Regions from separate parts of the Enterobacter sp. ECC-175 genome, predicted to be linked through region 1. Evidence: predicted binding sites of a transcription regulator. Region 1 holds the regulator's gene; each other region holds the start of a gene.
The links. The regulator LexA, encoded in region 1, represses DNA repair genes until DNA is damaged. The targets are predictions, from matches to a motif close to TNCTGTATGTACATACAGNA.
Positions count from the first base shown of each region.

Region 2: a site for LexA is predicted at 1,051-1,070, ahead of rmuC (DNA recombination protein RmuC). Genes of this name have one in related genera too.
Region 3: a site for LexA is predicted at 8,879-8,898, ahead of metR (HTH-type transcriptional regulator MetR). Genes of this name have one in related genera too.

Region 1 is NZ_CP143776.1:876,795-886,944, reverse strand. Features, by position in the region: gene V1599_RS04215 (quinone oxidoreductase) at 1-146, shown strand, start outside; gene pspG (envelope stress response protein PspG) at 331-573, opposite strand; gene dusA (tRNA dihydrouridine(20/20a) synthase DusA) at 711-1,706, opposite strand; gene V1599_RS04200 (conjugal transfer protein TraF) at 1,789-3,075, opposite strand; gene V1599_RS04195 (cupin domain-containing protein) at 3,271-3,759, opposite strand; gene zur (zinc uptake transcriptional repressor Zur) at 3,874-4,389, shown strand; gene V1599_RS04185 (CsbD family protein) at 4,457-4,666, opposite strand; partial or broken gene V1599_RS04180 (hypothetical protein) at 4,715-4,786, opposite strand; gene dinF (MATE family efflux transporter DinF) at 4,795-6,120, opposite strand; gene lexA (transcriptional repressor LexA) at 6,186-6,794, opposite strand; gene V1599_RS04165 (diacylglycerol kinase) at 6,903-7,271, opposite strand; gene plsB (glycerol-3-phosphate 1-O-acyltransferase PlsB) at 7,425-9,845, shown strand; gene ubiA (4-hydroxybenzoate octaprenyltransferase) at 9,922-10,150, opposite strand, start outside.
Region 2 is NZ_CP143776.1:356,774-366,923, reverse strand. Features, by position in the region: gene udp (uridine phosphorylase) at 212-973, shown strand; gene rmuC (DNA recombination protein RmuC) at 1,114-2,571, shown strand; gene ubiE (bifunctional demethylmenaquinone methyltransferase/2-methoxy-6-polyprenyl-1,4-benzoquinol methylase UbiE) at 2,638-3,393, shown strand; gene ubiJ (ubiquinone biosynthesis protein UbiJ) at 3,407-4,012, shown strand; gene ubiB (ubiquinone biosynthesis regulatory protein kinase UbiB) at 4,009-5,649, shown strand; gene tatA (Sec-independent protein translocase subunit TatA) at 5,726-5,980, shown strand; gene tatB (Sec-independent protein translocase protein TatB) at 5,984-6,526, shown strand; gene tatC (Sec-independent protein translocase subunit TatC) at 6,529-7,299, shown strand; gene tatD (3'-5' ssDNA/RNA exonuclease TatD) at 7,341-8,123, shown strand; gene rfaH (transcription/translation regulatory transformer protein RfaH) at 8,120-8,611, opposite strand; gene ubiD (4-hydroxy-3-polyprenylbenzoate decarboxylase) at 8,773-10,150, shown strand, end outside.
Region 3 is NZ_CP143776.1:368,929-379,078, reverse strand. Features, by position in the region: gene rarD (EamA family transporter RarD) at 1-325, opposite strand, end outside; gene yigI (acyl-CoA thioesterase YigI) at 377-844, opposite strand; gene pldA (phospholipase A) at 1,003-1,872, shown strand; gene recQ (ATP-dependent DNA helicase RecQ) at 1,963-3,792, shown strand; gene rhtC (threonine export protein RhtC) at 3,854-4,474, shown strand; gene rhtB (homoserine/homoserine lactone efflux protein) at 4,471-5,091, opposite strand; gene pldB (lysophospholipase L2) at 5,201-6,193, shown strand; gene yigL (sugar/pyridoxal phosphate phosphatase YigL) at 6,224-7,024, shown strand; gene V1599_RS01855 (carboxylate/amino acid/amine transporter) at 7,107-8,006, shown strand; gene metR (HTH-type transcriptional regulator MetR) at 7,894-8,847, opposite strand; gene metE (5-methyltetrahydropteroyltriglutamate--homocysteine S-methyltransferase) at 8,964-10,150, shown strand, end outside.

The DNA.
Region 1 (10,150 bases):
GCAACGAACTGTTTTCGCTGATCGCCAGCGGCGTGATTAAAGTGGACGTGGCGGATGCGCAGAAGTACCCGCTGACCGAGGCGCAGCGCGCGCATGAGGTGCTGGAAAGCCGGGCGACGCAGGGATCGAGCCTGCTGATCCCCTAGGCCCTAAAAAGAAATTGGGCTTCCCGTGGGAAGCCCTTTCTTTTTTTAGTTCGGCCGTATGTAGGGTACAGCTCGATGAATTCTGTAGCGGCAGACATAGTGACAGATTCGATAAGTAAATCCTATTCTGTTCTTAGCCGCGCTGCCGGAAAAGTTGCAGGTATGTGACGAACCCCTCAATACCTTAGTAACGGAATCGGTTATTACGCTGATAAGTAGGAAGTTTTGGCGATTTAATCGCCCGTATTACCCACACCACGGCAACCGCCAGCAGGAGCCACGGCAGCAGCTTAATCGTCAGAGCAAACAGGCCACCGATAAACATCACTACCGTCGCCACGACGATGGCGGCCAGAATGCCGAACAGCGAAACGCCCGTCACCAGCAGCATCATGAAAAAGCCAATCACAAAAAGCAGTTCTAACATGGTTCTCTCCCACGCGTATCCCGAATGATACCGTTGTCATTACAAGAAACGTGCCAAAAATAACTCGTTGTTCTAAAAGCAAAACGCCCCGCAACGTTGTGCAGGGCGTGGTGAATTTGACGATCTTTTAGCGAAATTTAGCGCTTGTCGGCAACCAGACGCAGCGCGTGTTCAAGCACTTCGATGTCCGCCCCCGCCTTGTGCGCGTTCTCGCTCAGGTAGCGACGCCACTGGCGCGCCCCCGGTATGCCCTGGAACAGGCCCAACATATGGCGGGTAATGTGGCCGAGATAAGTGCCGTTGCTCAGCTCGCGCTCAATGTACGGGTACATGGCGCGCACCACGGATACGGGGTCAGTATCAGCGCCCTCGACGCCATAGATTTCACGATCCACCGTCGCCAGAATGCCCGGGTTTTGATACGCCTCGCGGCCTACCATCACGCCGTCCATGTGCGCCAGGTGCGCCTTGGCCTCTTCAAGCGATTTAATGCCGCCGTTAATCGACATCGTCAGATGCGGGAAGTCACGCTTCAGCTGGTACACGCGCGGGTAGTCCAGCGGCGGGATCTCGCGGTTCTCTTTCGGGCTCAGGCCGGAAAGCCAGGCTTTGCGCGCGTGGATGATGAACATCTCGCACTCGCCCTTCCCTGAAACCGTGTCGATGAAATCGCGCAGAAACGCGTAGCTGTCCTGGTCGTCGATGCCGATGCGGGTTTTCACCGTCACCGGAATGGACACCACGTCGCGCATGGCTTTGATGCAGTCAGCGACCAGCGGCGCGTTGCCCATCAAGCACGCGCCGAACATGCCGTTTTGCACGCGGTCGGACGGACAGCCGACGTTAAGGTTGATCTCGTCGTAACCACGTTCTTCCGCCAGCTTCGCGCACTGCGCCAGGGCCGCCGGATCGCTGCCGCCAAGCTGCAGCGCAACCGGATGCTCTTCTTCGCTATACGCCAGGTAGTCGCCCTTACCGTGAATAATCGCCCCGGTGGTCACCATTTCGGTGTACAGCAGCGTGTGGCGGGAGAGCTGGCGCAGGAAAAAGCGGCAGTGTCTGTCCGTCCAGTCGAGCATCGGCGCAATGGAGAAACGGTGTGCAGGGAAAGCGGTCTGTAATTCTGACGACATGGCGAAGTTTTAAGCATCTGGTGGAAAAGGGGCGCTACTATAGCACAAAGGAAAGCCGGAGGCGCAGCGCCTCCGGTGCACTTTAAAACGTCATGCTGAGCTGCGCGCCTGCGCCCCAGGTTTCGTCTTCCCCGTACAGGCCCATCAGGTCTACGTGGACCGTGTTGAACGGCGCGAAGCCGAGGCCGCCGGTAAAGACGTTGCTGTCGTTTCCTTTCATATCCGCCCGGAAACCGGCACGCACGGCCAGCCAGCTTAGCGGCGTAATCTCGGCACCGACGCCCGCGTACTGCGAGGTATCTTCGCTCTTGAAGCCTTTGGTTTCGGTGAGATCGCCGTCGGCGGTTAAGGTCACGAGATCGTTGTGCCAGGCCGCACCGGCGGTCACCAGCGGACGGATCTGATACGTATCTTTATAGCTCACCACTTCGCCTGTGCGCCCGTTGCGGATACGGACATCTTTTGTATCGATGTCGCGCGACATCAGGTTTTGCCCGCTCAGGCCTACCGTCCAGTGCTCACCGAAATCAGCAGCAATACCGGCGTCAACGTTAAAGCCCGTATCGTCAGTGCGGTAGCGGCTATCGTTCCATTTATTGCTGTCGTAATCGTAAATGGACGTGGTGTAGTTATAAACCCAGGTTTTCTGCAGCTTCGGCGTCACGCCCACGGATACCGGCACGCCACCCAGGTCAAACTGACGGGCAACGGCAATACCGTAGTCGGAGACAATCGCCGCCCGGCCAGACGCCGTTGAGTTGAGATTTTTGGTAATTTGGTCCGTGCCGTTGAGCGCAGCATCCAGCGCTACGCCTGCCGCCACGAGATCGCTGTTTTGAATACCGCGCAGGTAATCAATATCCTGCGGATCGATTGAAGAACTGACCCGCCCGTGGGCATAGCCTTTCGCCATAAAGGCCACTGACAACACATCGTTAGGAATGCTCACCGCAATTCCCGCGCCCGCCGTGGCGCGGGCGGTTTTCCCGTTGAGGTAGTCGAGTTCATCAGCGAGATCTTTCGCTGCGCCCTGGAACTGGTTGATTGAACCTAACGGGTTGGTAATGATTTCGCCAGGGGTAAGGCTGTCCACCACGTCCTTATAGTGATTGATTTTGTCGTTGATGTTATCAATCTCGTCCTGAAGATTGTCCTTGTCGGTAATTTGCGCGCCGACTGAAGGCAAGATCACCGATACATCATCATCAGGCTTCGCTTTCGCCAGCAGCGCCGGGTTGATTAACGCCCCGCTGCCGTAGCTGCCCGCCGCAACGCCCGTACCGCCCATCGCGTCGCTGCGCGCTTCCGCCCAGGTATTGGCTGCTCCCGCCTGATTTGCCATAAAAAAGGAGACAGCAATGCTAACCATCGAAAATTTAAAATGTTTTTTCACAGTATGCTCGTCATAAATTTTGTTATGAATTAACCCCTGTCTGTTATCACCCAGACAGGGACGAACTATTGCTGTGAATAAGACGCAAAAGACCCGCTATTTCCCTAAGTTAAATTTCCCGTGCGGCCTGTTGTAATATGTGACGGCCCTCAATATTTATAGAAGAGGAAATTATTTTCGCCCAGGTTTTCCGTCGTGCGGGCCAAAAAACTGAGGAGGATGATCAACCCAGCGGTCCTCACGCGTTGCCGCATACACCGGGTTAAGCGGATAGTAGATGCGGTTGTGCTTTTTGTTTGCTTCGCCAACCACCAGCAGGCGAACCTCTTCGTCGGTATTATTGATAAAGGTGTGGCAAACGCCCGTTCCGGCTGGGAACCCCACGCTGTCGCCCGGCTCCAGCTTCCACAGATATCCGTTGATCCAGGCTTCAGGATAGCCTTCCAGCACGTAGATAAATTCCTCTTCATCGCTTTCGGCATGCGGATAAGAGGTGCGTCGGCCGGGCGGGAGGCGCTCGTGATGGATACCCATTCGCCTCAGCCCCAGCTGACGCGCCAGCGGCGCGCCGATGGAAAAACGCTCATCGCTGTCGGGATAGGTGGAGTCATCTGCGCCTTCTACGTCGCGCCAGTGCCGAATACAGTCAGGTCTTTTCATAGGTCATTTCCCGGAATGTGATGCGTCAGGTATAGCACAGCCCGGCGGATCTCGGCGTTTTAAGCAGAACATGATAAAGTGAGTCTTTATCACTGACGTCATCCGAGGTGCCCAATGGATAAGACCACAACGCAGGAGCTGTTAGCGCAAGCTGAAAAGCTGTGCGCGCAACGCAATGTGCGCCTGACCCCGCAGCGCCTTGAGGTGTTGCGCCTGATGAGCCTGCAACAGGGCGCCATCAGCGCGTACGATTTGCTCGACCTGCTGCGCGAAAGCGAGCCGCAGGCGAAACCGCCAACCGTCTATCGGGCGCTGGATTTTCTGCTGGAACAAGGATTTGTGCATAAGGTCGAATCCACGAACAGCTACGTGCTGTGCCACCTGTTCGACCAGCCAACCCATACGTCGGCGATGTTTATCTGCGACCGCTGCGGCGCCGTAAAGGAAGAAGGCGCGGAAGGCGTGGAGGACATTATGCAAACTCTGGCGGCCAGAATGGGCTTTGCCCTGCGGCATAATGTGATTGAAGCGCACGGCCTGTGTTCAGCCTGCGTGGAGGTTGAATCCTGTAAGCATCAGGATGCTTGCCAGCACGATCACTCCATTCTGGTAAAGAAGAAACCGCGCTAGGCATACAGAAAAGGCGGCTTAGCGCCGCCCTCTGACAGTACATCCTTGTACCTGCGGGTTTACCGGGTTACCAACGATAGTCGTTGCGGGTTTCCCAGTCTTTCACTTCGGATTCAGCTTTGTCTTTCTCGTAGCCGTAACGTTCCTGAATTTTCCCGACAAGCTGATCGCGCTTACCTTCGATGACGGTCATATCATCGTCCGTCAGCTTACCCCACTGTTCTTTCGCTTTACCTTTAAACTGCTTCCAGTTGCCGCCGATTTCGTCTTTATTCATAATCGTGTCCTCGTGTTAAGCGTCATTGAGTAGCGTCCGTAACGTGCTTTTCTGCTGGACGTGATAATAATTGTAGTTAAGGATTCGGCGGCCGTTTTCATATTCAGAATCTTTAACCATCGCGACGATTACGAAGACACAAACCAGGTGTTGTTGCGCCAGTGGCGATGCCAGATAAAGGCCAGCGACAGCCCGCGCAGGGAGAGAAAAACGGCCAGCGCGAGCCATAGGCCATGGTTGCCCAGGTACGGAACGGTGAGCAACGTAAGGCCAAACCCGACCGCCGCTACCGCCATGCTGTTACGCATTTCAGCCCCGCGCGTTGCCCCAATAAACATGCCATCCAGCAGATAACACCAGACGCCGACCACCGGCAACACTACCTGCCAGACGATGTAATGACCGGCCAGTTCACGCAGCGCGGGCAGTGAGGTAAGCAAGGCAACGATTGACTGGCCAAAACCGGCGTAAACCACTGCGAATGCGAGGGCTACCAGCCCTGCCTGACGACAGGCGGCACGCCAGACGTCGCGCAGCTGGCCGCTTTTCCCTGCGCCATAGGCCTGACCGGAGTGCGCCTCAACGGCATAGGCAAAGCCGTCCAGCGCATAGGCCGTAAAGGTCAGCAGCGTCATCAGAACCGCATTGACCGCGACAATCTCAGGCCCAAGCCGCGCGCCGTAGACGGTCAGCGCGCCAAAGCACAGCTGTAGCAGAAGCGAACGCAGCATGATGTCGCGGTTGAGCGCCAGCAGCTTGCGAATATTGCCGCGCCAGGCCTTTTTCAGCAGCGCAACCGAGATCCCGCGCATCGCCAGCACGCGCCAGACCATCCCTAATCCGATGAGAAGCGTGCCGTACTCCGCCACTACCGTCGCAAGAGCCGCTCCCTGCACGTTCATGTGCAGGCCGATGACTAGCCACAGATCGAGGACGATATTAAGCAGGTTGCCCACCACCAGCAGGATCACCGGGGCGCGGGCATACTGAACGCCCAGCAGCCACCCGAGCAAAACGAGGTTTGCCAGCGACGCGGGCGCACTAAGCCAGCGGATCGCCAGAAAACGCCTCGCCTGCTCAAGCACCGCCTCGCTGCCGCCGACGATATGCAGCGCTAAATCAATAAGCGGAGAGCGCAGCAGGACAATCAGTATTCCTGCGCCCACCGCCAGGATTAACGGCTGCACCAGCGCGCGCGCCAGGCGCAGCGGATCTTTCGCGCCATACGCCTGCGCCGTCAGCCCGGTGGTGCTCATGCGCAAAAAGAGCAGCAGCATAAAGAGGAAGCTGGTCGCCGTTGCGCCAATCGCGACGCCGCCCAGATACACGGGAGAGTCAAGGTGGCCAATCACCGCCGTATCAACAAGCCCCAGGAGAGGAACGGTGATATTGGAGAAGATCATCGGCAGCGCAAGACGCCACAATGCTTTATCGGAAGCCGTCAGCAGAGACATGGGAAAATACCGGGGACGATAATACGAAACGGGCCGCGGAGAAACCGCAGCCCGTCAGGAAGAGATTACAGCCATTCGCCGTTGCGGATAACGCCAACCGCCAGGCCCTCGATGGAGAAGCTCTGTTCGCGCAGGTCTACCACAATCGGCGTGAACTCGTTGTTTTCCGGCAGAAGCTGCACGGTGTTGCCCTGTTTTTTCAGGCGCTTAACGGTCACTTCGTCATCAATACGCGCGACAACAACCTGCCCGTTGCGCACGTCCTGCGTCTTGTGAACGGCCAGCAGGTCACCGTCAAGAATCCCGATGTCTTTCATGGACATCCCGCTAACGCGCAGCAGGAAGTCAGCGCTTGGCTTGAACATCCCAGGATCGACCTGATAGTGGCCTTCAATATGCTGCTGCGCCAGCAGCGGCTCACCGGCTGCAACGCGGCCAACCAGCGGAATACCCGTCTCTTCTTCGACAAGCAGACGAATACCGCGAGACGCGCCGGAGACGATCTCAATCACGCCTTTACGTGCCAGCGCTTTCAGGTGTTCCTCGGCAGCGTTTGGAGAACGGAAGCCCAGACGCTGCGCGATTTCCGCACGCGTGGGTGGCATACCCGTCTGGCCGATATGATCCCGGATGAGATCAAACACCTCTTGCTGCCTGGTCGTTAACGCTTTCATTCCGCCCCCTGGGTGTATATACAGTTATGCTGTGAGTATATACAGTCAAAGGCGAATTTGGAACCAAAAACTGCACAAAAAACCAGGGACTTAATTATTTCTCGAGGCTCATCGGAAATGCGACCAAAGCAGCGTGACCCAGGTTATCGCCGCGACGATAATCGCCAGCAGTACAGCAGCAGACCCCATGTCTTTTGCGCGTCCGGAAAGCTCGTGGAAATCGGAACCGATACGGTCAACAACCGCCTCAATAGCGCTATTGAGAATTTCCACTATCATCACCAAAAGCACCGAACCGATGAGAAGTACGCGAGTTATTGCATCAACATCCAGGAAACAGGCGATGATAACCGCGACGATAGCGGCGACCCCTTCCTGGCGAAAAGCGGCTTCATTGAGCCATGCGGCACGGAAACCTTTCCATGAATAGCCGGCGGCTTTGATGATTCGGGTTAACCCAGTGGTATTATTGGCCATTAAAAGAACCTTTTATTGGAAAGAGCGTCAATAACTACAGCCGCAGCGCGTTTGCTGCCACCTGAAGTATGACGGGTAACAACAGAAATTTTGCGCGCTTTCTGTTATCCTTGCGCCGCAATTGCATTATTAACCAGAGGCTTTACATCGTTTATGTCCGGCTGGCCACGAATTTACTACAAATTACTTAATTTACCATTAAGCGTACTGGTAAAAAGTAAGTCTATCCCAGCAGAACCCGCGCTGGAATTAGGGCTCGATACCTCGCGCCCCATTATGTACGTTTTGCCTTATAACTCGAAGGCTGACCTGTTAACGCTTCGCGCGCAGTGCCTGGCGCACGATCTGCCTGACCCGCTTGAACCGCTGGAAGTCGACGGTACGCTGCTGCCGCGCTATGTGTTCATTCACGGCGGGCCGCGCGTGTTTACCTATTACACGCCGAAAGAAGAGTCGATCAAGCTGTTCCACGACTACCTCGATCTGCACCGCAGCAATCCCGATCTGGACGTGCAGATGGTGCCGGTCTCCGTGATGTTTGGCCGCCGACCGGGCCGTGAAAAGGGTGAAGAGAATCCGCCGCTGCGCATGCTTAACGGCATTCAAAAATTCTTCGCCGTCTCCTGGCTGGGACGCGACAGCTTCGTGCGTTTCTCCCCTTCTGTTTCGCTGCGCCGCATGGCGGACGAGCACGGAACGGACAAGATCATCGCACAAAAGCTCGCGCGCGTGGCGCGTATGCACTTTGCGCGTCAGCGTCTCGCCGCGGTTGGCCCTCGCCTGCCTGCGCGCCAGGATCTGTTCAACAAGCTGCTGGCCTCTAAAGCGATTGCCCGCGCCGTCGAAGACGAGGCGCGCAGCAAGAAAATCTCCCACGAGAAGGCCCAGCAGAACGCCATCGCGCTGATGGAAGAGATCGCCGCGAACTTCTCCTACGAGATGATTCGCCTGTCTGACCGCATTCTGGGCTTCACCTGGAACCGGCTCTATCAGGGGATTAACGTCCATAACGCCGAGCGCGTGCGCCAGCTGGCACATGACGGCCATGAAATTGTCTACGTGCCTTGCCACCGTAGCCATATGGACTACCTGCTGCTCTCCTACGTGCTTTACCACCAGGGGCTGGTGCCGCCGCATATTGCGGCCGGTATTAACCTGAACTTCTGGCCAGCGGGCCCGATCTTCCGCCGCCTGGGCGCATTCTTTATTCGTCGAACCTTTAAGGGCAACAAGCTCTACTCGACCGTCTTCCGTGAATACCTCGGCGAGCTTTTCAGCCGCGGCTATTCCGTAGAATACTTCGTCGAGGGCGGACGTTCCCGCACCGGACGTTTGCTCGATCCAAAGACCGGCACGCTGTCGATGACTATCCAGGCGATGCTGCGCGGCGGTACGCGCCCTATCACACTGGTGCCAATCTATATTGGCTATGAGCACGTGATGGAAGTGGGCACCTACGCCAAAGAGCTGCGCGGGGCAACCAAAGAGAAAGAGAGCCTGCCGCAGATGCTGCGCGGCCTCAGCAAGCTGCGCAACCTGGGCGAGGGCTACGTGAACTTCGGCGAGCCAATGCCGCTGATGACGTACCTGAATACCCACGTTCCCGAGTGGCGTGAATCCATCGATCCCATCGAAGCGGTGCGTCCAGCGTGGCTGACGCCGACCGTCAACGGCATTGCGTCAGAGCTGATGGTGCGTATCAACAGCGCCGGTGCGGCAAACGCCATGAACCTGTGCTGCACGGCGCTTCTGGCCTCGCGCCAGCGCTCGCTCACCCGCGAGCAGCTGACCGAGCAGCTCGATTGCTACCTGAGCATCATGCGCAACGTGCCGTACTCCGTCGATTCGACCGTTCCTTCTGCTACCGCCAGCGAGCTTATCGACCACGCGCTGCAGATGAACAAGTTTGAAGTCGAGAAGGATACGATTGGTGACATCATCATTCTGCCGCGCGAGCAGGCGGTGCTGATGACCTACTATCGCAACAACATCACGCATATGCTGATGCTGCCGTCCCTGATGGCCGCCATTCTGACCCAGCACCGCCGCATTTCGCATCAGGAGCTGTTACGCCACATTGAAGCCATCTATCCGATGCTGAAAGCGGAGCTGTTCCTGCGCTGGAGCAAAGACGAGCTGGCCGCCGAGCTGGCTAAGATGACGGAAGAGATGCGTCGTCAGGGGCTGATTACGGTTAATGAGAACGAGCTGCTCATCAACCCGTCACGCTCCAGAACTCTGCAGCTGCTGGCCGCTGGCGCGCGCGAAACGCTGCAACGCTACGCCATCACCTTCTGGCTGCTGAGCGCGAATCCGTCCATTAACCGCGGCACGCTGGAAAAAGAGAGCCGCACGCTGGCACAGCGCCTCTCCGTTCTGCACGGTATCAATGCGCCTGAGTTCTTTGACAAGGCGGTGTTCAGCTCGCTGGTGCTGACGCTGCGTGACGAAGGGTTCATTAGCGACACGGGCGATGCCGAGCCGGAAGAGACGATGAAGATCTATCAGATGCTGGCAGAGCTGATTACCGCCGACGTGCGTTTAACGATTGAGAGCTCGACGCAGGGCGAGTGATGTTATCAGCGGACTGATGCCCTCACCCACGGGGAGAGGGAGAAAACAAAACGGCAGCCATTCGGCTGCCGTACTTTTATGAAAAGTAACTCATCGCCAGCCCCAAAAACAGCACCAGGCCCACGTAGTTATTGTTCATAAACGCCTTAAAGCACGCTTCGCGTTCCCGCTTCGCAATCAGCTTTTGCTGATACGCAAACAGCAGCCCCGCCACCAGCACGGACCAGTAAAACTCCCAGTTCAGGCCGTTAAGGCGACCAATGGCCACCATCAGCGCCAGCACCGCAACCTGCAGAATACCGATG
Region 2 (10,150 bases), 520 kb from region 1:
CTCAAGATAACAACCCACACTGCCCGAAACGGTCTATCTTTTGTGCAACACGCGACGATATAACTTGTTAATGTGATGTGAATCACCTTTTTATGGAAAATCACTGCAATCATTTTCACTTGCAGTGAGATCCATCACGAAAATGTGCGTAGTGCTTCTGTAAAGTACCGTTTTGCTTCTTCTGACTAACCGACCCACAGAGGAGTCACCTATGTCTAAGTCTGATGTTTTTCATCTCGGCCTCACTAAAAACGATCTACAAGGGGCTACGCTGGCTATCGTCCCGGGCGATCCTGAGCGTGTGGAAAAGATCGCCGCGCTGATGGATAAGCCGGTTAAGCTGGCAGCCCATCGCGAGTTCACCACCTGGCGCGCAGAGCTGGATGGCAAAGCGGTGATCGTATGTTCTACCGGCATCGGTGGCCCGTCTACCTCTATTGCCGTTGAGGAACTGGCGCAGCTGGGCATTCGTACTTTCCTGCGTATCGGTACAACGGGCGCTATTCAGCCGCACATCAACGTGGGCGACGTGCTGGTGACGACCGCATCCGTGCGTCTGGACGGGGCAAGCCTGCACTTCGCGCCGATGGAATTCCCGGCAGTGGCGGACTTCGCCTGTACAACCGCGCTGGTTGAAGCCGCGAAATCCGTAGGTGCAACCACCCACGTGGGCGTAACCGCCTCCTCCGATACCTTCTATCCTGGTCAGGAGCGTTACGACACCTTCTCTGGCCGCGTGGTCAGCCGCTTCAAAGGCTCTATGGAAGAGTGGCAGTCCATGGGCGTTATGAACTATGAAATGGAGTCAGCAACGCTGCTGACCATGTGCGCAAGCCAGGGTCTGCGTGCCGGTATGGTGGCGGGCGTTATCGTCAACCGTACCCAGCAGGAGATCCCGAACGCTGAAACCATGAAGCAGACCGAAAGTCATGCGGTGAAAATCGTGGTGGAAGCGGCTCGCCGCCTGATCTAGTTCTCTCTTCAGTGACAAAAGGCCGACACGTTCGGCCTTTTCTTTTTTGCGTAACGCCTCGCAGGAAAACCCTTTCAAACTGGACGTTTATACAGCACAATTCTATGTTGTGCGGGTAATTCGTTGATGCAGGGGGCATTGTGGACATCTCATTCCTGATTTATGCGGTGATAGCGCTGGTGGGCGCAGGCGTTGGCTGGCTAATCTCCAGCTATCAACACGCGCAGCAAAAAGCCGACCAGCTTGCAGAGCGCGAAGAGATCGTTGCGGAGCTAAGCGCGACAAAGCAACAGCTTGCGCAAAGTGCCCACTGGCGCGACGAGTGTGAACTGCTCAACAACGAATTGCGAAACCTTCGCGATATCAACACCTCGCTGGAGGCCGATCTCCGCGAAGTCACCACCCGCCTCGAATCCACGCAGCTGCACGCCGAAGACAAAATTCGTCAGATGATCAACAGCGAACAGCGCCTGAGCGAGCAGTTTGAGAACCTCGCCAACCGAATATTTGAGCAGAGCAACCGGCGCGTTGACGAACAAAACAGGCAAAGCCTGAATGGGCTATTAACGCCGCTGCGCGAGCAGCTGGACGGTTTTCGCCGTCAGGTACAGGACAGCTTTGGCCAGGAAGCGCGCGAGCGCCACACGCTGGCGCATGAGATCCGCAATCTCCAGCAGCTGAATGCGCAGATGGCGCAGGAGGCGGTTAACCTGACGCGCGCGCTTAAGGGCGACAATAAAACGCAGGGCAACTGGGGCGAGGTGGTGCTGACGCGCGTGCTCGAAGCGTCCGGCCTGCGTGAAGGATATGAATACGAAACACAGGTTAGCATTGAGAACGACGCCCGCTCGCGTATGCAGCCTGACGTGATCGTGCGCCTGCCACAGGGCAAGGACGTGGTGATCGATGCCAAAATGACGCTGGTGGCCTACGAGCGCTATTTCAATGCGGAAGACGACTATACCCGCGAGGCGGCGCTGCAGGAGCATATTGCCTCCGTGCGTAACCACATTCGCCTGCTGGGCAGAAAAGATTATCAACAGCTTCCGGGGCTGCGCTCGTTAGATTACGTGCTGATGTTTATTCCGGTAGAGCCCGCGTTTCTGCTGGCGCTCGACAGACAGCCCGAACTGATTACCGAAGCGCTGAGAAATAACATTATGCTGGTTAGCCCGACGACGCTGCTGGTGGCTTTGCGCACCATTGCGAATCTCTGGCGTTACGAGCATCAGAGCCGTAACGCACAGCAAATCGCCGATCGCGCCAGCAAGCTGTACGACAAAATGCGCCTGTTCGTGGACGACATGTCCTCCGTTGGGCAAAGCCTGGATCGCGCGCAGGATAACTACCGCCAGGCAATGAAAAAGCTCTCTTCCGGGCGCGGTAATCTTTTAGCGCAGGCTGAGGCATTTCGTAGCTTGGGGGTGGAAGTAAAACGCGAGATTAATCCGGAACTGGTGGAGCAGGCGACGGCGCAGGATGAAGAGTTCCGGCTCCGGGAAGCCTCTGACAATCATAAAACAGGCGGTGGAGACAACGATTTAGCGGCGAATTTACCACCAGATGAGTCAACGGAACGTTACGTTCGCGGCGGTTGAATCGTAGGGCAAACGCGCCCAATCTGTTACACTTCACAAACATTTTACTGATAAGCAGGCTCTGAGATGGTTGAAGATTCACAAGACACGACGCACTTTGGCTTTCAGACTGTCGCCAAGGCGCAGAAGGCAGACATGGTGGCCCACGTATTTCATTCCGTGGCGGCGAAGTACGATGTAATGAATGACCTGATGTCGTTCGGCATTCATCGCTTGTGGAAGCGCTTCACCATCGACTGCAGCGGCGTGCGTCGCGGGCAAACGGTACTTGATTTGGCGGGCGGCACGGGCGATTTGACAGCGAAGTTTTCCCGTCTGGTAGGCGAAACCGGCCGCGTTGTTCTGGCCGACATCAACGATTCCATGCTGAAAATGGGACGCGAAAAGCTGCGTAACATCGGTGTGGTGGGCAACGTGGAGTATGTGCAGGCCAACGCCGAAGCACTGCCGTTCCCGGATAACACCTTCGACTGCATCACCATCTCATTCGGCCTGCGTAACGTTACCGATAAAGACAAAGCGCTGCGCTCCATGTACCGCGTGCTTAAGCCCGGCGGACGCCTGCTGGTGCTGGAATTTTCAAAACCGATTATCGATCCGCTGAGCAAAGCCTACGACGCTTATTCGTTCCATGTGCTTCCGCGCATTGGCGAGCTTGTGGCAAACGACGCGGAGAGCTATCGCTATCTGGCGGAATCCATCCGTATGCACCCGGATCAGGACACCCTGAAAGCGATGATGCAGGATGCAGAATTTGAAAACGTTGAGTATTTCAACATGACGGCGGGTGTCGTTGCGCTGCATCGCGGTTATAAGTTCTGAGTGGAGGTCTCCTGTGCCCTTTAAACCCTTAGTCACCGCAGGCATCGAGAATGTGCTTAATGCCTTCCTGTACCGTGCGCCAGCGTTAAAGTCCGCGCGCCAGCGCCTCAACGGAAAGGTGTTACGCATTTCGTTAAGCGAGTTTTCAACGCCGCTTGTGCTGGTCTTCAGCGAGCGCCAGCTCGACGTGCTGGGCGAGTGGGAAGGTGAAGCCGACTGCTCTGTTATCACGCGCATGAGCGTGCTGCCAAAACTGCGCGATCGCCAGCAGCTGACGACGCTGATCCGCAGCGGTGAATTGCAGGTTGAGGGCGATATCCAGGTGGTACAGAACTTCGTTGCGCTGAGCGATCTGGCGGAGTTTGATCCCGCAGAGCTGCTTGCACCTTATATTGGCGACATCGCCGCCGAAGGGATCAGCAAAGCGGTCCACGGCGGTACGACGTTCCTGCGTAAAAGCCTGCAGCGCCAGCAGCGCTACGCGGCTGAAGTATTAACCGAAGAGTGGCGCATGGCGCCCGGGCCACTTGAAATGGCATGGTTTGCGGAAGAGACCGCAGCCGTTGAGCGCGCAGTTGATGCATTGACCAAACGGCTGGAAAAACTGGAGGGCAAATGACGCCTGGTGAAATTCGGCGCCTCTATTTTATCATCCGCACCTTTTTGAGTTACGGGCTCGACGAGCTTATCCCCAAAATGCGTATCACGCTGCCGCTTCGCATCTGGCGGCGGATGTTATTCTGGATGCCAAACCGTCACAAAGATCAGCCGTTAGGTGAACGTCTGCGCCTTGCGCTGCAGGAGCTTGGCCCGGTATGGATCAAGTTTGGACAGATGCTGTCTACCCGGCGCGATCTCTTCCCGCCGCTGATTGCCGATGAGCTTGCGATGCTGCAGGACCGCGTTGCCCCGTTTGACGGAGAGAGAGCGAAAAAACAGATTGAAGAGGCGATGGGCAGCATTCCCGTCGATACCTGGTTTGATGATTTTGATATTAAACCGCTGGCATCCGCGTCAATCGCCCAGGTTCACACCGCTCGGCTGAAGGAGAACGGCAAAGAGGTCGTCATCAAGGTGATCCGCCCGGATATCCTGCCGGTTATTAAAGCGGACATGAAGCTAATTTACCGCCTGGCCCGCTGGGTGCCGCGCCTGCTGCCTGATGGACGCCGTCTGCGTCCTATGGAAGTCGTGCGTGAATATGAAAAAACGCTGATTGACGAGCTGAACCTGCTGCGTGAATCCGCGAACGCTATTCAGTTACGACGCAACTTCGAAGACAGCCCCATGCTGTACGTCCCCGAAGTCTACTCAGACTACTGCAGCCAGAATATGATGGTGATGGAACGCATTTACGGTATTCCAGTGTCTGACGTGGCCGCGCTTGAAAAACAGGGTACCAACATGAAGCTGCTGGCCGAGCGCGGCGTGCAGGTCTTCTTTACCCAGGTGTTCCGCGACAGCTTTTTCCATGCGGACATGCATCCGGGCAATATCTTCGTCAGCTATGAACATCCCGAAGACCCAAAATACATTGGTATCGACTGCGGTATTGTTGGCTCGCTGAACAAAGAAGATAAGCGCTATCTCGCCGAGAACTTTATCGCCTTCTTCAATCGCGACTACCGCAAGGTGGCTGAGCTGCACGTTGACTCCGGCTGGGTTCCGCCCGATACCAACGTTGAAGAGTTTGAGTTTGCTATTCGTACGGTGTGTGAACCCATTTTTGAAAAACCGCTGTCAGAGATCTCTTTTGGCCACGTTCTGCTGAACCTGTTCAACACCGCGCGCCGCTTCAATATGGAAGTCCAGCCGCAATTAGTTTTACTTCAGAAAACATTACTTTACGTTGAGGGCGTAGGCCGCCAGCTCTATCCTCAGTTAGACTTGTGGAAAACGGCAAAGCCATTCCTGGAATCCTGGATTAAGGATCAGGTCGGTATTCCGGCGCTGGTGCGCTCGTTTAAGGAGAAAGCACCGTTCTGGATCGAAAAAATGCCCGAAATACCTGAACTGGTTTACGACAGTTTGCGTCAGAGCAAGAATCTTCAGCACAGCATGGATAAAATCGCCAGCGAGTTGCAGGCTAGTCGCGTTCGCCAGGGGCAGTCGCGCTATCTCTTCGGTATTGGCGCGACGCTGCTGCTAAGCGGAACGCTTCTGCTGATCAATCGGCCAGATTGGGAAATGATGCCCGCCTGGCTAATGGCCGCTGGTGTTGTCGTCTGGCTCGCGGGCTGGAGAAAAACGCGCTGAAATTGCATCGCTATCACCAGGTCGCATACGTATAATGCGATCTGATTAATTAATCATCTATCACTGAGGAATATGTATGGGTGGTATCAGTATCTGGCAATTGGTCATTATTGCCGTCATCGTCGTGCTGCTGTTTGGCACGAAGAAACTCGGTTCCATTGGTTCCGACCTTGGTGCATCAATTAAAGGCTTCAAAAAAGCCATGAGCGATGATGAGAATAAGCAGGATAAATCCAGCCAGGACGCTGACTTCACTGCTAAATCTATTGCCGACAAGCAGGATGAAGCCAAAAAGGAAGACGCTAAACGCCACGATAAAGAGCAGGTGTAATTCGTGTTCGATATTGGTTTTGGTGAGCTGCTATTGGTCTTCGTGATTGGCCTGATTGTGCTTGGGCCTCAGCGTTTGCCTGTTGCGGTGAAAACCGTGGTAGGTTGGGTGCGCGCGCTTCGCTCGCTGGCAACCACCGTACAGAACGAGCTGGCGCAAGAGCTTAAGCTTCAGGAATTTCAGGACAGCCTGAAAAAGGTTGAGAAGGCGAGCATGGACAACCTGACGCCGGAGCTGAAAGCCTCAATGGATGAACTGCGCGAAGCGGCGGAATCTATGAAGCGCTCATACAGCGTTAACGATCCTGAAAAAGCGAGCGATGAAGCTAACACTATCCATAATCCGGTGGTGAAGAACAGCGAAGCGCAGCGAGAGGGCGTCACGCCTGCCAGCGCGGAGCATCAGGCCGATGCGCCGGAGCAGACGCCGCAGGAATCTGAACTCAAAAAACAGGTACAGCCGGAAGAGGCCGTCGGCAAAACGGCTGAAGCCAAACCCGCAGCGCCCGTTTCCGAATCATCCCCCTCGTCGAGTGATAAAGCGTAACCATGGCAGTAGATGATACTCAACCGCTTATTACGCATCTTATTGAGCTGCGTAAGCGCCTGTTAAACTGCATTATTGCGGTTTTCCTCATTTTCCTGTGCCTGGTCTATTTCGCCAACGATATCTACCAGGTTGTCTCCGCGCCGCTGATCAAACAGATGCCGCTGGGTGCGACGATGATTGCAACGGATGTTGCTTCACCGTTCTTTACCCCGATTAAGCTGACGTTTTGGGTGTCGCTGATTGCCTCTGCCCCGGTCATTCTGTACCAGGTGTGGGCGTTTGTGGCACCCGCGCTGTACAGACACGAGCGCAAGCTGGTTATCCCGCTGCTGGTGTCCAGCTCCCTGCTGTTCTATATCGGCATGGCGTTTGCCTATTTCGTGGTGTTCCCGCTGGCCTTTGGCTTCCTGACGCACACCGCGCCGGTTGGGGTGCAGGTCTCTACCGACATCGCAAGCTACCTTAGCTTCGTCATGGCGCTGTTTATGGCGTTCGGCGTGGCGTTTGAAGTGCCGGTAGCGATCGTGCTGCTCTGCTGGGTTGGCGTGACCACGCCTGAAGACCTGCGCAAAAAGCGTCCGTATATTCTGGTTGGCGCGTTCGTGGTCGGTATGCTGCTCACGCCGCCGGACGTTTTCTCGCAAACGCTGTTAGCCATTCCGATGTACTGCCTGTTTGAGGTGGGGGTCTTCTTCTCCCGTTTCTACGTGGGTAAAGGACGTCGGCGGGACGACGAAGACGACGAGTCTGAAAAGACCACCGAAGAATAATTCCAGCCGCCCGTCAGGGCGGTTTTTACATGGGGACCAGCATGTTTGATATCGGGCTCAATCTGACCAGCTCGCAGTTTGCTAAAGATCGCGATGAGGTTGTGGCGCGCGCGTTTGATGCAGGCGTGAAGGGGCTGTTACTGACCGGTACGAATCTTCACGAAAGTGAACAGGCGCAGCAGATGGCGCATCGCTACGCGCGATGCTGGTCGACCGCGGGCGTGCATCCGCATGACAGCAGCCAGTGGACCAATGAAAGCGCTGAAGCGCTCCGCGCGCTGGCACAAACGCCTGAAGTAGTGGCGATCGGCGAGTGCGGGCTGGATTTTAACCGCAACTTCTCCACGCCTCAGGAGCAGGAGTACGCCTTTACCGTGCAGCTTGCGCTGGCGGCAGAGCTGGGGATGCCGGTGTTTATGCACTGCCGAGACGCGCACGAGCGTTTTCTGGCGCTGCTGGAACCGTGGCTCGATAAACTGCCCGGCGCGGTGCTGCACTGCTTCACCGGTTCATATCAGGAGGCGCAGGATTGCCTGAAGCGGGGGCTTTATCTGGGCATTACGGGCTGGGTCTGCGACGAACGCCGCGGGCTGGCACTCCGAGAACTGCTGCCCTCAATTCCGGCCGAGCGGCTGCTGGTCGAAACCGATGCACCCTATCTGCTGCCGCGCGATATGAAGCCTAAGCCTGCATCCCGGCGCAATGAACCGGCGTATCTGGGGCATATTGTTGAGCGCGTCGCGCACTGGCGCGGAGAAAACGTGCAGCAGCTGGCAGCGCAAACGGACGAAAACGTGCGCCGCCTGTTTGGCGTGCAATTTTAAACTTTGCGGAAGTCGGTGTTTTTGACGCTCTGCAGCACCTGCTTGTTCAGCAGGTTAAGCAGCAGCATAGAGCGCGCTTCCCCATCCGGCTCGGAGAAGATGGCCTGCAATCCTTCAAACGCACCTTCGGTAATCACCACGCTGTCGCCTTCATAAGGCGTGTCAGGGTCGGTGATGTCTTCGGGCTGTTGATAGACAGAAAGCTGATGGATAACCTTTGACGGAACCGTCGCCGGTTGCGCACCAAAGCGCACAAAATGGCTGACGCCGCGCGTTGCGCTGATGGTTGTGGTGTGGATAACTTCCGGATCAAACTCGACGAACAGATAGTTGGGAAAAAGCGGTTCACTGACGGTCGTGCGCTTCCCACGCTGCATTTTTTCAAGCGTAATGACGGGCGTCAGGCAATTTACAGACTGACGTTCAAGATGTTCCTGCGCGCGCTGAAGTTGGCCGCGTTTGCAATACAGTAAATACCAGGCCTGCATAATCACTTTTTCCCTTTGTTCGGGGCGCAAGCATACCAAAAACCCTTCTGGATCGCTAAGGTGATTATAATGGCCGTAAGCCGCGGTAGTTCACGCTAATTTAACAAAATTACAGCATCACGCCGCCTTACGCCGTATAATGAAGCGCTTACAGAGAGGCCATGACTAACTGCATGAAATATCACGATCTTCGCGACTTCCTGACGCTGCTGGAAAAGCAGGGCGAACTCAAGCGCATTACGCTACCTGTTGATCCCTATCTGGAAATGACAGAAATAGCCGACCGCACCCTGCGTGCCGGTGGCCCGGCGCTGCTGTTTGAAAACCCCAAAGGCTACTCAATGCCGGTGCTGTGCAACCTGTTTGGCACGCCTCGGCGCGTGGCGTTGGGCATGGGGCAAGAGGATGTCACGGCGTTACGTGAAGTCGGCAAGCTGCTGGCCTTTCTGAAAGAGCCGGAGCCGCCTAAAGGCTTCCGCGATCTGTTCGACAAGCTGCCGCAGTTTAAGCAGGTGTTGAACATGCCCACCAAACGCCTGCGCGGCGCGCCGTGCCAGCAAAAAGTGCTGGAGGGCGAGGCGGTCGACCTGACGAAAATCCCGATTATGCAGTGCTGGCCTGAAGATGCTGCGCCGCTCATCACCTGGGGCCTGACCGTGACGCGCGGTCCGCACAAAGAGCGTCAGAACCTCGGCATCTATCGCCAGCAGCGGATCGGTAAAAATAAACTTATCATGCGCTGGCTGTCGCATCGCGGCGGCGCGCTGGATTTCCAGGAGTGGTGCGCGGCGCATCCCGGTGAGCGTTTCCCCGTCTCCGTGGCGCTGGGCGCTGACCCGGCAACGATTCTGGGCGCGGTCACGCCGGTTCCTGATACCCTTTCCGAATATGCCTTTGCCGGGCTGCTGCGCGGCACGAAAACCGAAGTGGTAAAATGCATTTCTAACGATCTAGAAGTGCCTGCCAGCGCTGAAATCGTCCTTGAAGGCTATATCGAACAGGGCGAGCTGGCCCCGGAAGGGCCTTACGGCGACCACACGGGCTATTACAATGAAGTGGATAATTTCCCGGTGTTTACCGTTACGCATATTACCCAGCGTGAAGATGCGATTTACCATTCGACCTATACGGGTCGCCCACCGGATGAACCGGCCGTACTGGGCGTGGCGCTGAACGAGGTGTTCGTTCCGATTCTGCAAAAGCAGTTCCCGGAAATTGTTGATTTTTATCTGCCGCCGGAAGGATGTTCCTATCGCCTGGCGGTGGTGACGATGAAGAAGCAGTACGCGGGCCACGCGAAACGCGTCATGATGGGCGTTTGGTCTTTCCTGCGCCAGTTTATGTATACCAAATTTGTTATTGTCTGCGATGATGACGTCAACGCCCGCGACTGGAACGATGTCATTTGGGCTATCACCACGCGCATGGATCCGGCGCGTGATACGGTGTTAGTCGAAAATACGCCGATAGATTATCTGGACTTTGCCTCGCCGGTTTCCGGGCTTGGCTCAAAAATGGGACTGGATGCCACGAACAAAT
Region 3 (10,150 bases), 510 kb from region 1:
TGATAAAGTAACCGAGGCTCGCTTCGAGCATATGGTGATTATTCACCGCCCAGATAAACAGCAGCCAGTTGCCGCCAATCAGCACCGCCGAGAGCGCCAGCAGGAAAATCTTTTTCGGCGTCTTCAGCAGCGTTTTGACGCCTGACCACTGCCGGCTGATGCTCATCAGCGCAATCATAAAGAAAAATGACCAGATCACGCGGTGAGTCAGGATCTCGTCGGCGGGGACGTAGTGGATCAGCTTGAAATAGGCAGGCGCGATGCCCCAAATAAAATAAGCGGCAAGGGCGAGTAAAACGCCCTGCCGCGTCTGTTTAGCATCCATCGGGAAAATCCATTACAAAAGTGTGGGGCAATTTTACCCGCTTTTACCGCGTTAACCCACCATATAAGTGGCAGTTGCGCTGGCGATATAAACTTGCTCTTCGTTGTGCAGCTCAACGCGCGCCACGGCGACTTTGTTACCCGCGCGCAGCAGGCTGCTGGTGCAGGTGAAGCGGTTTCCACGGCCGGGACGCAGGTAGTCGACGCGTAAATCGATCGTGCCCATCCGCGACAGGCGCTGGCGCAGCTCGTCCTCGTTGATAGTGTCGTGGCGCGTCAGCGTGCTGCCCACGCAGACCAGCCCGGCCGCAACGTCCAGCGCCGAGGCAATCACGCCGCCGTGCAGAATGCTTTGCGCCCAGTTACCTACCATCATCGGCTGGTTGTTAAAGTTAAGCTTCGCAAAGTCCTTCTCGTAACGCTCCAGCTCCAGCCCCAGCGCGCGGTTAAACGGCATGTGGTAAACAAAAATTTCGCCCACGAGTTTCAACGCTTCTTCAGCGGTAAGCATGGCTGACATCGGTATAGCATCCTTGTTGTTAACAAAATGTTGATTTTATGCTTCGCTACGGAGAAATTCCACTTTCAGAAACCAGGAGGGGAAGTTCGCGCGGAAAAATGTAGAATGCGTCTACAAAACTATTCATTAGACGTCACAATCTCAGGAGAACACCACCGATGCGGACGTATCTGGGTTGGTTACTGGCGGCGGTTTCGCTGCCCCTCACAGCATATGCGCAGGAAGCAACGGTTAACGAGGTACATGATACGCCTGCCGTGCGCGGCAGCATCATTGCGAACCTGCTTCAGGAGCATGACAATCCGTTCACGCTTTATCCGTACGACACCAACTATTTGCTCTACACCTGGACCAGCGATCTCAATAAAGAAGCGATTCGCTCCTATGACTGGGCTGAGAATGCGCGTAAGGACGAGGTGAAATACCAGCTCAGCCTGGCGTTTCCGTTCTGGCGCGGGATCCTGGGGCCGAACTCGGTGCTCGGCGCATCGTATACGCAAAAATCCTGGTGGCAGCTCTCGAACAGCGGTGAATCTTCACCGTTCCGTGAGACCAACTACGAGCCGCAGCTGTTCCTGGGCTTCGCGACGGACTACGAGTTTGCCGGCTGGACGCTGCGCGACGTCGAGGTTGGTTTTAACCATGACTCTAACGGGCGCTCCGATCCCACTTCGCGCAGCTGGAACCGCGCCTATACCCGCCTGATGGCGCAGAACGGCAATTACATGGTGGAAGTGAAGCCGTGGTTTGTCGTGGGATCGACCGATGACAACCCGGACATCACCAAATACATGGGTTACTACCAGCTTAAGATTGGCTATCAGCTGGGTGACGCGGTGCTGAGCGCTAAAGGCCAGTACAACTGGAACACGGGCTACGGCGGCGCGGAGCTTGGCGTCAGCTACCCGGTGAGCAAACACGTTCGTCTTTATACGCAGGTTTATAGCGGTTACGGCGAGTCGCTTATCGACTATAACTTCAACCAGACCCGCGTTGGCGTGGGCGTCATGTTGAACGATATTTTCTGATCTGCTCGAATGTTTTTGCGTTAAACGTTGAAGTTTCTCTCTCAGGCGCTGAAAATAGCGCCTGTTTTATTTCTGGCAAATGGGGTTAACGTGGCGCAGGCGGAAGTATTGAATCAGGAATCGCTGGCTAAACAGGTTTTGCAAGAAACCTTTGGCTATCAGCAGTTCCGCCCCGGCCAGGAAACCATCATTGAGACCGTGCTGGAAGGCCGTGATTGTCTGGTGGTGATGCCGACGGGCGGCGGGAAATCGCTGTGCTATCAGGTTCCCGCGCTGGTGCTTAACGGCCTGACGGTGGTGGTATCCCCCCTCATTTCCCTGATGAAGGACCAGGTCGATCAGCTGCTCGCCAACGGCGTAGCGGCGGCCTGCCTGAACTCCACCCAGACCCGCGAGCAGCAGCAAGAGGTGATGGCCGGCTGCCGCACCGGGCAGGTCCGCCTGCTGTATATCGCGCCTGAACGGCTGATGCTGGATAACTTCCTCGACCATCTGTCGCACTGGAATCCGGTGCTGCTGGCGGTGGACGAAGCGCACTGTATTTCCCAGTGGGGGCACGACTTCCGCCCGGAATACGCCGCGCTAGGCCAGCTGCGCCAGCGCTTCCCCGAGCTGCCGTTTATGGCGCTCACCGCCACGGCGGATGACACCACGCGTCAGGATATCGTCCGGCTTCTGGGCCTGAACGATCCGTTTATCCAGGTCAGCAGCTTTGACCGCCCGAACATCCGCTACATGCTGATGGAAAAATTCAAGCCGCTGGATCAGCTTCTGCGCTACGTGCAGGAGCAGCGCGGCAAATCCGGCATCATCTACTGCAACAGCCGCGCGAAGGTGGAAGACACCGCCGCGCGCCTGCAAAACCGCGGCTTTAGCGCCGCGGCCTATCATGCCGGGTTAGAAAACCACATCCGCGCCGACGTGCAGGAAAAATTCCAGCGCGACGATCTGCAAATCGTGGTCGCCACGGTGGCGTTCGGCATGGGGATCAACAAGCCCAACGTGCGCTTTGTGGTGCATTTCGACATTCCGCGCAACATCGAATCCTACTATCAGGAAACGGGCCGCGCCGGGCGCGACGGGCTGCCTGCGGAAGCGATGCTGTTTTACGATCCGGCCGATATGGCGTGGCTGCGCCGCTGTCTGGAAGAGAAGCCCCAGGGCCAGCTGCAGGATATCGAGCGTCACAAGCTCAACGCGATGGGTGCGTTTGCCGAAGCGCAAACCTGCCGCCGCCTGGTGCTGCTCAACTACTTTGGCGAAGGGCGACAGGAGCCGTGCGGCAACTGCGATATCTGCCTCGACCCACCAAAGCAGTACGATGGCCTGATGGACGCGCGCAAGGCGCTCTCGACCATTGGTCGCGTGAATCAACGCTTCGGGATGGGCTACGTGGTGGAAGTGCTGCGCGGCGCCAATAACCAGCGCATCCGCGATATGGGCCACGACAAGCTGCCCGTCTACGGCATAGGTAAAGAGCAGAGCCACGAGCACTGGGTCAGCATTATTCGCCAGCTGATCCACCTTGGCTTTGCCACGCAAAACATTGCTCAACACTCTGCGCTTCAGCTGACGGAAGCGGCGCGGCCGGTGCTGCGCGGTGAGGTTGAACTGAAGCTCGCCGTGCCGCGCGTGGTCGCGCTCAAGCCGCGCGTGATGCAAAAATCTTACGGCGGCAACTACGATCGCAAGCTGTTTGCCAAGCTGCGCAAGCTGCGTAAGGCCATTGCCGACGAAGAGAACATTCCGCCGTACGTGGTGTTCAACGACGCGACGCTTATCGAGATGGCCGAGCAGATGCCGCTTAGCGCAAGCGAAATGCTCAGCGTCAACGGCGTCGGCACGCGCAAGCTCGAGCGCTTCGGCAAGGAGTTTATGGCGCTTATTCGCTCTCACGCTGATGGTGATGATGAGGAGTAGTCAGCCGGGCAAAAAAGTGCCAGGATGGTGACTCACTGAATTATTCCCCCGCGAGTTAATTATGTTGATGCTATTTCTTACCGTGGCGTTAGTGCACATCGTTGCGCTGATGAGCCCCGGCCCTGACTTTTTCTTCGTATCGCAAACTGCCGTCAGCCGTTCTCGTAAAGAGGCGATGATGGGCGTGCTGGGCATTACCATGGGCGTAATGGTCTGGGCGGCGGTTGCGCTGCTTGGCCTGAACCTGATTCTGGCGAAGATGGCCTGGCTGCATAACATCATTATGGTCGGCGGCGGCCTGTATCTGTGCTGGATGGGCTATCAGATGCTGCGCGGGGCGCTGAAGAAAGAAGAGAAAAAAGCGGAAGAGCCACAGGTGGAGCTGGCAACGGGCGGCCGCAGCTTTGTGAAAGGGCTGTTGACCAACCTGGCGAACCCGAAAGCGATTATTTACTTCGGGTCCGTGTTCTCTCTGTTCGTCGGCGATAGCGTCGGCGCGGGCGCGCGCTGGGGCATCTTCCTGCTGATCGTCGTTGAAACCTTTGCCTGGTTCACCGTCGTCGCCAGCCTGTTTGCCTTACCGGCGATGCGCCGAGGCTACCAGCGCATTGCGAAGTGGATCGACGGCTTCGCCGGCGCGCTGTTCGCGGGCTTCGGCATCCACCTCATCATTTCTCGCTAAGCGTGACGCGCTGACGCAAGCAGCGCGCCCACCAGCATAAACAGCGAACCAAATACCTTATTGAGGGCCTTCATCTGCTTAGGCCCTTTAATCCATGCCGCAATCCGCTGCGCCAGCGTCGCGTAGCCAATCATCACAATGATATCGACGATAATGGTGGTCGCGCCGAGGACCACGTACTGCATCACCTGGGGCTGATGCGGAACGATGAACTGCGGGAACAGCGCGGCGAGAAAGACAATGCTTTTCGGGTTAGTCAGGTTCACAAACACCGCGCGCTTAAACAGGCGGCCGCGGGTTTGCGTGTGGGCGAGGGTATTGAGATCAATCGAGCCCGCCGCGCGCCACTGCTGAATGCCGAGCCAAATCAGATACGCCGCACCGGCCCATTTGAGCACCTCAAACGCCAGCACCGAGCGTGAGAACAGCGTGCCGAGGCCAATCCCCACCAGGACGATGTGGATGCCTAGCCCGGTTTGTAAACCGGCAATCGACGCCGCCGCCCCGCGATACCCGTGGTTAATCGAGGTGGTCATGGTGTTGATGGCGCCAGAGCCGGGGGAAAGGCTGAGGATAATGGATGTCAGCAGGTACGCGAACCACCACTCGAAGGTCATTTGAAGCTCCCGAATCGTCTGTTTTTATGCCACAATACGCTATTGTTGAGTCATTTTGTGACCGGTTAAGAAAAAACGATATTCCTTGGCTTACAGGGGTGGAAACCCAATGTTGCAGCAGAAAAAGGACTGGGAAACACGAGAAAACGCATTTGCTGCTTTCTCTATGGGGCCGCTGACCGATTTCTGGCGTCAGCGCGAGGAAGATGAGTTTACGGGCGTCGATAACGTTCCGGTGCGCTTTGTGCGTTTTCGTAACGAGCAAAACGACCGCGTCATCGTGGTCTGCCCTGGCCGTATCGAAAGCTACGTCAAATACGCCGAGCTGGCGTATGACCTGGTTCACATGGGCTTTGATGTCCTGATTATCGATCATCGCGGACAAGGCCTTTCCGGGCGCATGCTGTCGGATACGCACCGCGGTCACGTGGATCATTTCAGCGATTACGTCGACGATCTCGCCGCCTTCTGGCAGCAGGAAGTTCAGCCGGGGCCGTGGCGCAAGCGCTACATCCTGGCGCACTCGATGGGCGGCGCTATCGCCACGCTTTTCCTGCAGCGTCATGCGCATCAGTGCGATGCCATCGCGCTGACCGCACCGATGTACGGCATCGTGATCCGTTTTCCAGACTGGATGGTACGTCCACTTCTCGACTGGGCTGAGGGCCATCAGCGCATCCGGGAAGGATATGCCATCGGCACGGGCCGCTGGCGCGCGCTGCCGTTTGCGCTCAACGTGCTCACCCACAGCCGACAGCGCTATCGCCGCAACCTGCGCTTTTACGCCGATGAGCCGCGCCTGCGCGTGGGCGGCCCTACCTGGCACTGGGTGCGTGAAGGTGTTTTAGCCGGTGAGCAGGTATTGGCCGGCGTGGCAAACGATGCCACGCCGACGCTTCTGATTCAGGCAGAAGACGAGCGTGTGGTGGATAACCGCATGCACGACCGCTTTTGTGAACTGCGCGCCGCCGCTGGTCATCCCTGTGAGGGGGAGAAACCGCTGGTCATCCACGGCGCGTACCATGAGATCCTTTTCGAAAAGGACGCTATGCGCTCAGTCGCGCTGAACGCCATCGTCGAGTTTTTCGACAGGCATAACTGATTATTTTTTTTACCAGAGGTTGAGATCCCTATGTACCAGGTTGTTGCATCTGACTTAGATGGCACGCTGCTTTCGCCCGACCACACCCTCTCGCCTTACGCGAAAGAGACCCTAAAGCTCCTGACTGCCCGTGGCGTGAACTTCGTGTTTGCCACCGGTCGTCATCACGTAGACGTGGGGCAGATCCGCGATAATCTGGAGATCAAATCGTACATGATCACCTCCAACGGGGCGCGCGTGCACGATACCGACGGTAACCTGATTTTCACCCATAACCTCGACCGCGACATCGCCGCCGATCTCTTCGGCGTGGTGCATAACAACCCGGCGATCGTCACCAACGTTTACCGCGACGACGAGTGGTTTATGAACCGCCACCGCCCGGATGAGATGCGCTTCTTCAAAGAGGCGGTCTTTCAGTATTCTCTCTACGAGCCGGGTTTGCTGGAGCCGGAAGGGATCAGCAAAGTGTTCTTTACCTGTGAAAGCCACGAGGAACTTCTTCCGCTGGAGCAGGCGATCAACGCGCGCTGGGGCGATCGCGTGAACGTGAGCTTCTCGACGCTGACCTGCCTGGAAGTGATGGCGGGCGGCGTGTCGAAAGGTCACGCCCTGGAAGCCGTCGCGAAGCGTCTGGGCTTTGAGCTGAAGGACTGCATCGCCTTCGGTGACGGCATGAACGACGCCGAAATGCTCTCCATGGCGGGCAAAGGCTGCATCATGGAAAACGCGCACCAGCGTTTGAAAGACCTGCACCCGGAGCTGGAAGTGATCGGCACCAACGGCGACAACGCTGTTCCGAAGTATCTGCGCAAGCTGTTCCTTGAATAATCCTCAATCGGTTATTTATCGTTCAGTTGTCAACTAAAGAGTTCGCTACAATGCTCCTCCTTCTTTTTGCGAGACGAGCATTGTGGCGCTACTCATTATCACCACCATCCTGTGGGCCTTCTCCTTTAGCCTGATTGGCGAATACCTTGCGGGTTCGGTCGACAGCTACTTTTCGGTGCTGATGCGCGTGGGGCTGGCCGCGCTGGTGTTCCTGCCGTTTCTGCGTACGCGCGGGCAGTCGCTGAAAACCATTCTGCTGTACATGCTGGTGGGCGCGATGCAGCTCGGCATCATGTATCTGTTTAGCTTCCGGGCCTATGTCTATCTGTCCGTCTCGGAGTTTCTGCTTTTCACCGTGCTCACGCCGCTCTATATCACGCTGATATACGACCTGCTCAGCAGGCGTCGCCTGCGCTGGGGATATTTGCTGAGCGCCGCGCTGGCGGTGATCGGCGCGGCGATTATTCGCTATGACAAGGTAAGCGATCACTTCTGGACCGGGCTGATGTTCGTCCAGCTTGCCAATATCAGCTTTGCCATCGGCATGGTGGGCTATAAGCGCCTGATGGAAACCCGCCCGATGCCGCAGCACAATGCCTTCGCCTGGTTCTATATGGGCGCGGCGATCGTTGCGGTAGCGGCGTGGTTTATGCTCGGCAACCCGCAGAAGCTACCGACCACGTCGCTACAGTGGGGCGTTCTGGTCTGGCTGGGCGTGGTGGCCTCAGGGCTGGGTTACTTCATGTGGAACTACGGCGCGACGCAGGTCGACGCCGGTACGCTGGGGATCATGAATAACGTACATGTGCCCGCGGGGCTGCTGGTGAACCTCGCCATCTGGCAGGAGCAGCCGCACTGGCCGAGCTTCCTTATTGGGGGAGCGGTGATTCTGGCTTCGCTGTGGGTGCATCGACGCTGGGTCGCTCCGCGCTCCGCACAAACGGAAGATGGTCGCAGGCGTGATTCCGCGCTGAGCGAATAAACGCTTCCGTAATGGCCTGGCGCTGCTCGCCGTCGCGCACGGCGGCGTACAGCCGGCTCCACAGGCCTTCACCCAGGGTTTTGGTGACCACCAGACCCTGGCGCTCAAAGCTCTCTACCACCCAGTGCGGCAGCGCCGCAATGCCCATTCTGGCAGCAACCATCTGAATCAGCAGCAGGGTGTTATCCACGCTTTTCAGCTGCGGGCTCACGCCTGCCGGCTGCAGGAAGTGGCGCCAGATATCCAGGCGGCTGCGCTGTACCGGATAAATCAGCAGCAATTCTGTCGCCAGGTCTTCTGGCGTAATGCGCGTTTTGGCCGCCAGCGGATGATCCGGCGCCAGCACCAGGCGCACTTCAAAATCAAACATCGGCGAATAGTGCAGGCCGCTGCGCGGCAGAATGTCTGACGTCATCACCAGGTCCAGCTCGCCCTGCTGGAGCGAGGGCTGCGGGTCAAAGGTCACGCCGGATTTAAAGTCCATCTCCACCTGCGGCCACTTCTGGCGGAAGTTCTCAAGCGCGGGCGTCAGCCACTGAATGCAGCTATGGCACTCAATGGCGATACGCAGCCTGGTCTGCTGCGGCTCATTGCACGACTGCAGCGCGCTGGCAATCTGCGGCAGCACCTGATTCGCCAGCTGTAGAAGAATCTCGCCCTGCGGCGTAAAGCGCAGCGGCTGGCTTTTACGCACAAACAGACGAAAGCCAAGGCGTTGTTCCAGATCGCTGAACTGGTGGGAAAGGGCGGACTGGGTCTGGTGCAGCGTGGCCGCCGCCGCCGCGAGCGATCCGCTGTTCCGCAACGCTTGTAGCGTTTTCAGGTGTTTTATCTCGATCATGAAAGTCCTTCACTTCGCCATGAACATTTTGCGCTTGAGGAATATACAGTACCTTTACATTATGGAAGTGTAAACATCTGGACGTCTAAAACGTAAAAATTCACAAGGGGCATACCATGACAATCCGCACTCACACTCTCGGTTTCCCTCGCGTTGGCCTGCGCCGCGAGCTGAAAAAAGCACAGGAAAGCTACTGGGCGGGCAATTCCACCCGCGAAGAGCTGCTGGCCGTTGGCCGCGAGCTGCGCGCCCGCCACTGGGAGCAGCAAAAGCAGGCGGGCATTGACCTCCTGCCGGTGGGCGATTTCGCCTGGTACGACCATGTTCTGACGACCAGCCTGCTGTTAGGCAACGTGCCGGCTCGTCATCAGAACAAAGATGGATCGGTCGATATCGATACCCTGTTCCGCATCGGCCGCGGCCGCGCACCAACGGGTGAGCCAGCGGCAGCGGCGGAAATGACCAAGTGGTTTAACACCAACTATCACTATATGGTGCCGGAGTTTGTGAGGGGCCAGCAGTTTACGCTGGGCTGGACGCAACTGCTGGACGAAGTGGATGAAGCGCTGGCGCTGGGCCACCAGTTGAAGCCCGTGCTGCTCGGGCCGGTAACGTACCTGTGGCTGGGCAAAGTCAAAGGCGAGCAGTTTGACCGCCTCAGCCTGCTAAACGATATTCTGCCGGTCTACAAGCAGGTGCTGAGCGAGCTGGGCAAGCGCGGCATCCAGTGGGTGCAAATCGACGAACCGGCGCTGGTGCTGGAGCTGCCCCAGGCCTGGCTTGATGCCTTTAAACCGGCGTACGACGCGCTCACCGGGCAGGTGAAGCTGCTGCTGACCACCTATTTCGAGGGCGTCACGCCAAACCTCGACGCCATCACCGCGCTGCCGGTTCAGGGCCTGCACGTTGACCTGGTACACGGCAAAGACGATGTGGCCGAGCTGCACAGCCGCCTGCCTGCGGACTGGCTGCTCTCCGCCGGTCTGATCAACGGTCGTAACGTCTGGCGCGCCGATCTCACGGAAAAATATGGCCAAATTAAAGAGATCGTCGGCGAACGCGAGCTGTGGGTAGCCTCTTCCTGCTCGCTGCTGCACAGCCCGATTGATTTGAGCGTCGAAACGCGTCTGGATGCGGAAGTGAAAAGCTGGTTTGCCTTCGCCCTGCAAAAATGTGAGGAGCTTGCGCTGCTGCGCGACGCTCTGAACTCGGGCGACACGGCGGCGATTGCCGAGTGGAGCGCCCCGATTCAGGCGCGCCGCCACTCGGCACGCGTGCACAACCCGGCGGTCGAAAAACGCCT